Regions from separate parts of the Halioglobus sp. Uisw_031 genome, predicted to be linked through region 1. Evidence: riboswitches for the same ligand, from Rfam matches in the RefSeq annotation. Region 1 holds a riboswitch; the other holds the start of a gene.
The links. Region 1 has a riboswitch for cobalamin ahead of cobW (cobalamin biosynthesis protein CobW). Riboswitches for the same ligand answer to the same signal wherever they lie in the genome.

Region 2: linked by a shared signal. The riboswitch ahead of ABXT62_RS10985 (TonB-dependent receptor plug domain-containing protein) and the one ahead of cobW (cobalamin biosynthesis protein CobW) in region 1 are both predicted to bind cobalamin.

Annotation. Positions count from the first base shown of each region.
Region 1 is NZ_CP159826.1:2,816,738-2,822,884, forward strand. Features, by position in the region: gene cobN (cobaltochelatase subunit CobN) at 1-2,113, opposite strand, end outside; gene cobW (cobalamin biosynthesis protein CobW) at 2,113-3,198, opposite strand; cobalamin riboswitch at 3,471-3,666, opposite strand; gene ABXT62_RS12785 (hypothetical protein) at 3,767-4,243, shown strand; gene ABXT62_RS12790 (sirohydrochlorin chelatase) at 4,258-5,370, shown strand; gene cobM (precorrin-4 C(11)-methyltransferase) at 5,367-6,147, opposite strand, start outside.
Region 2 is NZ_CP159826.1:2,422,198-2,428,344, reverse strand. Features, by position in the region: gene ABXT62_RS10995 (FecCD family ABC transporter permease) at 1-132, opposite strand, end outside; gene cobO (cob(I)yrinic acid a,c-diamide adenosyltransferase) at 125-733, opposite strand; gene ABXT62_RS10985 (TonB-dependent receptor plug domain-containing protein) at 744-2,609, opposite strand; cobalamin riboswitch at 2,715-2,861, opposite strand; gene ABXT62_RS10980 (DUF501 domain-containing protein) at 3,032-3,562, shown strand; gene ABXT62_RS10975 (3-deoxy-7-phosphoheptulonate synthase) at 3,811-4,884, shown strand; gene ABXT62_RS10970 (TIGR03619 family F420-dependent LLM class oxidoreductase) at 4,920-5,756, shown strand.

The DNA.
Region 1 (6,147 bases):
GACGTATTTGGGCTTCTTTAATGTCGCACAAATAGGTATCTAGCTGTGCCAATACGCCGTCATCAGATTCATTTTTACACGACAACTCTTGCAACACATTAGTGTCTTTAACTTGCTGTATAATCTTTTCGCGCAACCATTTCTCGCGGCGAATATCTAGACCCATGGCTTGATAATATTCATCCACTAAAGCCTCTAACTCAGCTAAATCGCCATAAACTTCGGCTCGAGTCATTGGCGGCATTAGGTGGTCGATAATAACGGCTTGTGCGCGCCGTTTGGCTTGCGCCCCTTCGCCTGGGTCATTGACAATAAACGGATAAAAGTGCGGTATTGGCCCCAAACTTATATCTGGCCAACAATTTTCCGATAAGGCAGTGCCCTTACCAGGCAACCATTCTAAATTGCCATGTTTGCCAACGTGTACCACGGCATCTACTTGATAAACATGACGTAACCAAAAGTAAAACGCCAAATAACTATGCGGCGGTATTAAGTCGGGATCATGATAGTTGGCCAACAAATCCATGTTAAAGCCGCGCGCCGGCTGAATACCAACAAAGGTTCCACCAAGGCGAATACCGGCCAGCATAATGCGCCCGCTACGACACTTAGGGTCAGCTTCTGGCGGCCCCCAGCGCTCTAATACCGCTTGTTGATTTTGCTCTGGCAACTGACTAAAACACTGTTGATATTGAGCTAAACTAATACTCTGCCAGCAGGGCAGCTGATGTAACGTGTTGGGGTTATTCGTCACCGCCCCTAACAACTCTTTAATCAATTCAGTGCCGCCAGTAGGAATAGACTCGACCGGATAATTATTGTCTGCCAGTGCCTGCAAAATATTAATTGTTGATGCTGGTGTGTCTAAACCGACACCGTTGCCAATACGCCCGTCCTTGGTTGGATAGTTAGCTAAAATTAGCGCCAGTCGTTTGTCTTTATTTGGCTTAATTGATAACTGGCAATAGCGCTGCCCCAACTCCGCAACAAAGTTGGCACGCTCTTGGTGTAAGACATAACGTACCACTGAAATTTCACAGCGCTGGCTATAATGCGAATCTGACTTAAAGCTGACGGCCCGAGTAACTATACGCCCATCCATTTCTGGCAACACTACTTGCATAGCAATGTCGCGGCTACGCAGACCTTGGCTATAGCTTTGCCAATCTTCTTTAGTACTACTAGACAGCACTAGCTGAAAAACGGGGATCTTTTTTATAAAGGGAGAATTAAAATCACTGGGTTGAGATGACAAATCAGGGCTAGCCACTGTATTGCTCGCAAAACCCGTAGTGTTAATAACCAGCTTAGCCCCCGCTTGATCTATTAAAGCATTCACCAAGGTTAACGACTCAGGATCCTTAAGTGAGCTAATGGCTATCGGCAATGGCTGCAGGCCATGTGCCTCTAGCGTACTGATTAAGTTATCGAACATAGCGGTGTTAGCACTTTGTAAATGGCTGCGATAAAATAGCACCACACAAACCTGATGACTTAACTCGCCCCAACGCTGATGCCAATCGGCATAGCTAGCTTGGGAATGTTTAAGCTTTGATGCCGGCATATACATCATACAATTAGGCAAGCGCTCGGGTTCATGCCATTGATAGCTTTGACCATCGATATATTGATTAGCCAAAAAATAAAACAGTTGCTGATTATTGACGGTGCCGCCTTCACGTAAGAATTGCCAAACCCGCTGACTATCTTCGGCCTCAATAGTCGATGCAGAAAACAACTGCTGGTCTGGACTGTTATCGCCAGGAACCAAGATTAAGGTTCTGTTATCGCACGCCCTTGCCCATGCTTGCAACCGATCGAATCCATATTGCCAATAACTAGCGCCACCCAAAAAAGACACTACAACAACTTTAGCCTGATCTAAAACCTTGTCTTGATATAAGTCAAAGGCTGCTGGTTTTAATAACTGCAACCAATTGGCTAAGCGAATAGAGGGATAAGTTTCTGATAATGATTCAGCGCTATTGGCCAGCGCGGCTAATGAGCTGTCAGCGGCTGATAATATAACGATATCGGCAGCTGATTGCCCAAGGTCAATAATGCCAACATCGTCGGTGAATCCACCAGGTTGGGCAGCCAGTAAGTGCATTAGGCGCTAACGACTTCGGCCTTTAATAACTCGGCTTTAATATCTGCTTCGACGATACCTTTACCGATAAAGACCAAGCTAGTGGCGCGAGCTTCATCGCCAGCCCACAGGCGGTCAAAATGCACATCCAGTCGCTGGCCTACCGCTTGAAGTACTTGGCGCATCGGCTTGCCAGGTAGTGCTGCAAAGCCTTTAGCTCGGTAGATATTTTGGGTAGTAATGAGTTTGGTTAACATTTGTTGAATTTTATCTTCGTCTACTTCACCCAAGGTAATGACGAATGAATCAAAATGATCGTGGGCATGGGCATGATGCTCGCCATGGGCATGGTGATGATCATGATGATTATGCACATGATTTATTTTGTCTTCGGTGGCTGCTTCAATACCCATTAATAAATCTAAGCGCACCTCACCATTGCTAATGTAGCTTGTTTTTACCGAATCTGACACTTTACCCTCAACGACAGCTTTTACTAAATCGCGCGCACTGTCATCGAGTAAGTCATTTTTACTGACGACAACAATGTCGGCGGCGCTTAACTGGTCTTCTAGCAACTCTTTTAAACTAGGATCATGGTTTAGGCTTTCGTCGGCCAGACGCTGGGCTTGCACTAGCGCTTCATCATTAGCAAAACGCCCCGCCGCAACCGCTGGCCCATCGATTACAGTAATAACCGCGTCAACCGTAAAGTGTTGTTTTATTTCTGGCCAATTGAATGCTTGCACCAATGGTTTTGGCAAAGCCAAACCCGATGTTTCAATGAGAATATGATCGATATCATCACGGCGCTCTACTAACTGCTGCATTACCGGTAAAAACTCTTCTTCTACTGTGCAGCAAATGCAGCCGTTGGCTAATTCATAAATGCCGTTTTCGCCTTGCGCCAATGACGCACCTTCATCTTCGCAGTCAAGTGGGCAGCTACGGAGTAAGTCTGCATCAATATCTAATGCGCCAAATTCATTCACAATTACGGCAATACGTTTGCCAGCGGCCTGCTTTAATACATTAGATAACAAGGTTGTTTTACCACTTCCCAAAAAACCGGTAACTATTGTGGCTGGTATTTTATTCAACTGCATTTTTAAAACCTCTCAATGCGCAACAACTTAAACCGCTACTGCTAATAAATAGTTTGCTAAAATTTATAGGTAATTCTAACCCGCGCAGTCCGCGGAATTATCGAAAGAAAGTAAGAGTCTTCAATCGACAGCAGAACTGCAGCTAAGGATGATTTCAGTAATATAGATTTTTCATCGATACGCCTGCTATCAGGTTAATCCTGCAAAAATAATTGGCGTCGGGATAGTATGGAAGAAATCGTAAAGAATTTCTTCTGATGCAGTCCCCGACATCAGGTATAAACGATAAAGGCAGGTCTACTGGCTCACAGCTCAAATATTGCTATTACCTTCCCAGGGGAAACCCCAGTGGTATTAATAGCGACTTACTGCATACAGTTGCGGGGACAGCTACTTTTTGCATCCAAATCAAACTGGAGCAAGGCATTCCCTATTAATCCGTACGGAACCTAAAATCGTAATAACATAATACCTTACCGATAAAAATATTTCTATAAAATAGCGCTTAATAGTTTTTTTTGTTGCCGTTAGTTGCCATAATCGCCCCGACTTACAAAAAAGGTTTCGAATGAAAACATCAACGTTTAGGGCTCTTTATTTAAGCGGTCTATTTGGCTTACTAATAACGGCCTGCAGCGATGAGCCGCTTCATAAAGCAGCGCCGGCTCCCGTGACTCATGATCATAATAAGCACCAGCATGGTGACACGGATTTATTGAGCATTAACCCCGAGACTGAAAAACCAGAGATACTATTATCGGTAGTAGCAGACTCAGTGGCAGGATGGAATATTCACATAGCGGTTAGTCACTTTAGCTTTGAACCTGAAAACGTTAATCAGGCGATCAGTTCATTGCCTGAAGGCCATGCGCATATATATGTCGACGGCTATAAAATAGCGCGAGTATACAGCCCATGGCACCACTTAAAGGCACTAACGCCTGGCCCACATACAATTCGTGTCGGTCTAAATGCCAATGATCATAGTAATCTAAGCTACAATGGTATTGTGCTAGAAGCGACATCGAATATTATTCAACACTAACAAGATAAGCAAATATGAATCTATTAGAATCTTTACCTAAAAACGCTGGCGTACTTATTTGTGGGCATGGCAGCCGTGCGAAAATTGCAGAAGAGGAATTCAGTTTACTAGCCAAAGGATTACGTGATCGCTACCCAGACTTAAACGTAGAATATGGTTTTTTGGAATATTCTTCGCCCAATATTCATATGGCTTTGGACAAATTATTAGCTCAAGGCGTTGAGAAAATTTATGCAGTGCCAGGCATGCTATTTGCTGCTACCCATGCTCAAAATGATATTCCATCGGTATTAATCACTTATCAAGAAAAACATCCAGGGTTAGAGATAGAGTATGGTCAAGAGCTAGGTTTACACCATGAAATGATTCAGGCCTTTCAGGCACGTATATTAGAATCTATGGGCTTAGACCATGTTCATGACGGCGATTTGTATGACACTATGCTAGTAGTGGTTGGCCGCGGAACTTCAGTCAGTGAAGCCAATGCGGAAGCTGCAAAGCTAACCCGAATAGTCTGCGAAAACTTAGGCTTTGGCTGGTCTGAAACGGTTTATTCTGGCGTCACTTACCCATCAGTCGGTCGCGGTTTAGAAATGGCGATTAAGCTAGGTTATAAAAAAATTGTTGTCGCTCCATACTTCTTATTTGGTGGCAAGCTCATTGGCAGAATCCACGCTTATGTCGATAAAGTGGCGGCAGAAAACCCCGACATAACCTTTATGAAAGCCAATTATTTACGTGATCAAATTCACGTCATCAACACCTTTGTGCAACGGATCGAAGAAACTATTATCGAACCTGAACCGGCTATGGGTTTAATGCAAAGCTTTAAACAGCGCCTAGCCAAAGGGCAAGTTGATGTCCATCACCATCATGCCGAATTTCAACCAGAGGGACGTGCACATTCGCATGCTAGCGCCAATGATACTAGTCACTCTCATAGCCACTCTCATAGTCACGGGCATTCACATGCCCGTTATAAGCACATAGCCCACCCCAACGGACCGCGCACTATGATTAACGAAAACATGTGTTGTTGTTTTATGGGGCAATTTCCTCAACATATTATTGATGAAGAAAAAGCCAGTAAACCCGAGTTGGCAGGAACTCCTAGCTGTAAACGCTAGGACTTACCCGTTGGATGAGCTAAAGCCGTATCGACACTTCTAGCTTTAGTGCCTTTAACCTTAGGGCGATAAACATGGGCTTTACTCTCATCATAAAGATAAGAATCACGAAATTCTTCTGTCCCTAAAACATGTCCCACCAAAATAAGTGAAGTGCGAGTAAACTTCTTAGCGCGGACTTTAGCAACAATATCTTTTAACGTGCCGGTAACTTTATCTTGGTCTGGCCAAGAAGTACGATAACACACTGCCACCGGACAATCTTCGCCATAGTGCGGAATAAGCTCTTCCACTACTTTATGAATGCGCGTGATACCTAAATGAATGGCCAGTGTTGCGCCACTGGCGGCTAATGCAGGCAGGCGCTCACCCTCTGGAAACGGCGTTTTACCCTCATAACGGGTCATAATAACTGTTTGCGACACACCCGAAAGCGTTAGCTCTTTACCTAGCCACGCTGCTGATGCGGAAGCGGCGGTTACACCAGGGATGATTTCAAAATCTATATTTAATTCATCCAAACGTCGAATTTGCTCGCCTATGGCACCATATAAAGAGGGGTCACCGGAATGAACTCGGGCTACATCTTTGCCGTCTTTATGGGCGTCCTCAATATGGGCCATAATTTGACCTAAATCTATTGATGCCGTATCGATAATTCTTTCAGCACTGTTTTCTACAGCGCTAAATATTTCTCGCGGCACTAGTGACCCTGCATATAAAATTATCGGACAGTGATTAATAAGTTTTTGCCCTTTAACGGTAATAAGTTCTGGG
Region 2 (6,147 bases), 390 kb from region 1:
ATCTAGGAAGGAAAGACTGACTGCGCCACTTGCCAATGCCAATGCCATAGCGCAGGGTAATATGGCCGCAAGAATAGCGATCAGTAATCGCGCGCGTTGTTGCCTCTGTGAGTAAAGGCTAGCGCTAATAATCAACGCCTTTGCGGGCCATAATGCCCGCCTTAAACGCGTGCTTTACTTCTCGGACTTCAGACACGGTATCCATGGCTGCCTGCAAGGCTGAGCCGCCCCCGCGTCCGGTGACGACCACGCTTTGCGTGAACGGACGTTCGTTAATCGCGTGGATGATTTCGTCTGCAGGGAGGTAATCGTAGGCGATCATGTAGGTGAGCTCATCCAGTATAACAAGATCGTAGCGGCTATCAGCTAGCATCTCTTTGGCCACTGCCCAAGTGCGAATCGCCGCGATAATGTCGCCACTACGGTCCTGCGTGTCCCAAGTGAACCCCGTACCCATTTGATAGAAGCTCACCTGCGGACACTGCTCCTTCAGGTAGATTTCCTCGCCTGACAGTTGCACGCCCTTGATGAACTGCACAACGCCCACGGTGTAGCCATAACCGAGGGCTCGCATTACCATGCCAAACGCGGAGCTCGACTTACCTTTGCCATCGCCAGTAAGAAGGACGGCTACACCTCGCTCTGTGTCAGCGGCGTCGATGCTAGCATCGATACTGGCCTTTTGTTTTTCCATGGCCGCTTTGTGCTTTGCGTTCTTGCGTTCGTCACTCATGACAGATCCTTTAGAAAGAATATCTTAGGCCGGCGTAGCCGGCGACCTTGCTGGTATTATAGGTCGGAACCTCTTGATAGTCTTCATCCAGGAGATTTTCGATGCGGCCATAAATCTCCAGTGTCTCGATTAACTGGAAGCTGGCAGTCAAATCGACGACTTCATAGTTATCGAGGTCTTCACCATCGATACCTTTCGCGTCGCGTGCCATGCGGACAAAAAGTCCCAACGCCAGCCTATCGTCTACTCCCTGCCACGTCAGGCCCAAATTGCCTAGCTGCTTGGGACGAAATATCCGGTTGAGGTTATCGTTGCTTTCGGTGTCGTTAAACGTGTAGTTGCTAACGATTGACAGAGTATCCCAAAGGGTTGCTTGAGCGACAAGTTCTACGCCGGTTGACTTTGAGTCACCATTGCTTTGCAGATAACCAGAGAAGTCGATGGGGTCGAAATAAATCTCATCGCTAATAGTCTGGTCAAAATAGACTGCTTCTAGGTAGATGCCTGTCTCAGTTGACCAAGATAATCCCACATCGAAGCCCTTGCTCTTCTCTTCGGCAAGTTCAGTGCCCTGGGCCGGTGGAGAGGCAAAATCGCCAGTATTGTATGCAATTTCATATAAGCTGGGGGCGCGAAAGCCAGTGCCATAGGTCCCTTTAAGTTTTAGCTCACCTTTGGATAAAGGAATAAGATAAGCGCCGCTCACGCGATAAGAGGTGTGGGTGCCGAAATCTTCATTATCGTCGTAGCGCACACCAGTCGTCACATAGAGACTGTCATTGAATCCGCCCTGGTACTCTAAATAGTACCCTTCTTGATTACGGCTGGTGTCAGTGGTGCCGTCGTCCATGGATTCAGATTCTAAGTCAACACCGTAGACGAGCCTCAGCGCATCCCCGCCCGTAAAAGTGCCAAGATAGCCGCCACGTTCTAGGCCACCCTTGGGCTTGAAGAACGAAATACCATCCGCATAAAAATCTCGCTCCGTATCACTGTTGCTATAGAACAACTCGTGATTAAAACGGCCGACCACGTAGTCACCCTGAACCCGCCATGCCTGTTGTTCATAAGTATCCTTGCACAGGTCGGTGCGTTCAAAAGTGACTGTGTCGAAGCAATTATCGTAGTCATTTTTTGAGTCGACATCGTACAGTGATAGCCCGATACGCAAGTTATCACTGGCGTTCCAGCCAAAACGCCCGTTCATCGTAGTATTTTTGTAACCGTCGCGGTCGCTCAGTTGAGTGTCATCAGAGCGCGCGTTAAAACCATCCGTTTGGAAGTCTGCAGCGGATAGAGTGAAATCCACATCGTCATTCCCCCCGCCAATATTGCCGGCGAATTGCTGCGTCCCATAGCGCCCGCCTTCTGCACTGAGTTCACCGCCGAAGCCTTCGCTGGGTGCGATCGTTGAAACATTGACCACACCGCCGGCGTCGGCGCCATACATTAAACCTTGCGGCCCTCGCAGGATTTCCACTCGCTGCACGCCAGAACTCAGTAATTGCTCTACACGTGGCCCTGTCTGCGGAGATGAGGTGTCAGAGATGTCGATGCCATCAAGCAGTATTAGAGTGCGAAAGCCCTCTTCTCCGCGAATCCTCATGGAGCTGGCCCCACCTGGGCCGCCTGCATTACTGACGGCTACACCCGTCTGGGTGCGCAGTATCTCGTAAAGCGAGTTAAATCCCATTTGGGAAATTTCGTCTTGGGTGATGACGGATATCGAGGTGCCGACTTCGCGTAGAGGCATCTCGACACGCGAAGAGGTGATGACCATTTCTTCTAGCTTGTCTTGAGGCGGAGAGCTTTGCGCAGTGGCTAAGAAAGAGGTGCAACCCGCAGCGGCGGCAATAAAAAGCGATAACTTATTCAAAGGTAACCCTCGGGTGACGTAATATAATTAACGATCAAACGAGGGAAATCGGAAACACAATGCAAGCATTGAGCAACCAAGTACAAAGCCCTCCGCTTCATCGTTGCGCGTTGCGCGTTGCTAGGCAGGTATCGGGCTGACAGTCGATGACTGTCTACCGTTGCGGGGGCAGCGGTGGACTCGGCAATAGCCGTCCCACACTTCCCATTTAACCCACCCAGCGAAGAAGAAATCGCGGTGAGCACCTAACAATTGCGCCGACTGTAGAGTGAAGAACACGCCGTGTCAATGCCGGTGGAACCTAATTGCATCCCATTCTAATGACATCTATCGGGTGGATTTGGTCCTTAAAAAGCTTGTTAGTGCCAAAGTCGCTGGCTTTGCGTAAACTGAGCGGCCACCCCGAAAAATAGTATCAGCGCATGACAATTACTCCTGACATAGTGAATCAGGTCGCCGTTCTGCTCGGCAGGGCACCTCGTGGGCTGGAAGATGTCGCCGTGACAGGACCGGCTGGAGAGCCTGTGGTTATTCGAGTTGCGTCCCTTGTTGAGGATAAGCCATTTCCAACATTATTTTGGCTGGTAGATCCTGCGTTATGTTATCGCATCGACCAATTGGAGGCTGGGGGATTAATCAAACAATTTCAACAACGTGTTGATCTGAACGCTAACCTGCAACGCAGCATGCGTGATGATCATGAGGCGTATATTGCACTGCGTGACTCGTACCTGCGTCCGGACATTCGGCAGCGGTTGGAAGCGCTTGGTTTTAGTGAGGCACTTGTGAATAAGGGTGTAGGAGGAATCGGAGACTTTACGCGTATACGCTGTTTGCATACGTGGTACGGGGCCCATTTAGTTGAGCCCAATACAGTCGGCTGCATGCTCGACGACTTGTGGCGCCTGCAAGCGAAATCGCTGCTCGCAGAGGTGCCGGTGATTGCGAGTTGACCTGCAGTATCCGTGCGCGCTAAAAAAGAAGGCGCCTAGCGGGTATAGTCGCAAGACGTTCCGTTAAGGTTATCTGTTCGCAGCAGTTGTTTGCAGTGATTGGGCGTGTTGTCAGCAGGCATCATTTGAGCCTTTACAGCTTAGATGTTGTACCAGATCGCGCTTATTCTGTTGTGTGGCTGTGCTATATTACCCCCCCCCATAGAGCGTGGGGTTTATCAAGCAATGACAACAAAATGGAATAACGCATGACGGCCACAACCGACGACCTTCGCATCCAGCACATCACTGAACTGATATCTCCGGAACAACTGGTGAAGGATATCGGCGTGAGCGAGCACGGGGGGCTGACAGTCGCTCAGGCCCGCCAAACGATTCATCGTATTCTTAACGATGAAGATGATCGACTGCTGGTGATTGTTGGTCCCTGTTCAATACATGACCCCGAAGCCGCCTTGGAATATGCCGCGTTGCTGCGCCGCGCCGCCGAGGAGTTGACCGAAGACTTATTTATTGTCATGCGAGTCTATTTTGAGAAGCCCCGTACCACCGTGGGATGGAAGGGACTGATTAATGATCCTGATCTGAATAACAGTTTCGACATTAATAAGGGTTTGCATCTAGCCCGGAAGTTGCTGTCGGACTTGGCAGATATGGGTTTGCCGTCTGGCACTGAATATCTTGATTTAATCAGCCCGCAGTACTCTGCGGATCTCGTGTCTTGGGGCGCTATCGGTGCGCGCACCACCGAAAGTCAAACGCATCGCGAACTGACGTCTGGCTTATCCTGCCCTGTGGGTTTTAAAAATGCCACAGATGGGGACATTCAGGTGGCAGTAGATGCCATACGGTCCGCGTCTCAGCCGCATCATTTTTTATCGGTCACCAAGCAGGGTCATTCTGCAATATTTGAAACCACGGGGAATGAGGACTGTCATATTATTCTGCGCGGAGGCAAGCATCCCAATTACGATATGTTTTCGGTGCAAGATGCAGAGGCGATGCTGACCAAAGCGGGCCTACCTGCGCTGATTATGATTGACGCCAGTCATGCGAACAGCCGTAAGATCCCTGCGCGTCAAATCGATGTCACCCGGGATATTGCCACCCAGGTGGGTCGCGGTAATCGGAGTATTTTTGGGCTAATGCTAGAGAGTAATCTGGTGGAAGGCCGTCAAGATGTGGTCGAGGGTGAGCCATTGACGTTTGGACAAAGTATTACTGATCCCTGCATGAGCTGGGATGACACCCTGCCACTGTTGCAGGAGCTGGCCGCAGCTGTCCGTCTGCGCCGTTCTGTCGATAAAATTGTAAAAAACTAAGCGAGGTAAAGCGCATGCATTTAGGATTCAGTTCAATGAACACGGCGGACGACCCCGCTCCTCATATATTGGCAAAAACCTTGGAAGAGGCTGGGTTCGAGTCGTTGTGGTATGGCGAACACAGCCACATTCCCGTTTCTCGGTTGACGCCGTATCCACCCGGCGGTGAAATGCCTGACCCTTATAAAAACATGATGGACCCTTACGTCTCACTGATGGCCGCGGCCTCAGCCACCACCCGTCTTAAGTTGGGTACCGGCATCGCGCTGCTGATGGAGAGAGAGCTGTTTTCCCAGACAAAAACGATTGCCACGCTGGACAGGTTGTCTAATGGCCGAATGATTATCGGGTGCGGTGTGGGCTGGAATAAAGAGGAGTTTGAGAATACAACCAGCTTGCCGTTCGGTCGTCGCTATCTTGGATTAAAGGAAACGGTGCTCGCGCAGCGCGCATTGCTGACCGATGCGGAGCCTGAGTTTCACGGCAAGTTGATCAACTTTGATCCGGTGTGGTTTGACCCCAAGGCAACACGTCCAGGCGGGCCACCGGTTATTTTTGGCGCAATGGGCCCACTGGGAATAAAGCATGCGGCCGAGTGGGCGGATGGCTGGATGCCAGTAGATGTGGCGATGCAGGATATTGAGCAGGATATTAAGGCGTTTCGTCAAAATGTGCAGGGCAATGGTCGTAACCCCGATAGCGTTGAAATCACGCTAGTGGTGATGGCGCCGGTGACCGCCGACCTTCTAAAGTCGTACAGAGATATGGGCGTCGATCGCTGTAATATCGGTGTGGGTATGGAGAATTGGGGCAAGCCGGAAATTGTTATGCCCATGATTGAGAAATTCTCCAAAATTATCCCCCAGCTTTGAAGTTAATAGTGCTGCGATTTTGTTGTGTATCTTTCAATTTAATCTTGTAATGATAAGCAAATAATTGGGCATTCCGGATGGAGGCCCAAAACTACTGACCTACCACCTTGTTGACTAACAGACTCCTAGCAGAATCGCTTGGCCGGGGTCTACCCCGACCTTTTTATATCCCCCTTAAACTTCATAGATTGAGCAAGGCAAATACTGGTGGCGAATAGCTGCGCGCAATGCTACTTGGTTCTGATAACGAACCTGCTTAATTAAAGCGAGGCGACTGTCTTTTAGCAACTGGCTATAAATCGCTGTATACAGTTATACTAGCTAAGAATAGACAAAAAATGTTAAATCTACATTTCGGTTTCAGTGCCAAGCGTGAGTGGTAAGTTAGACG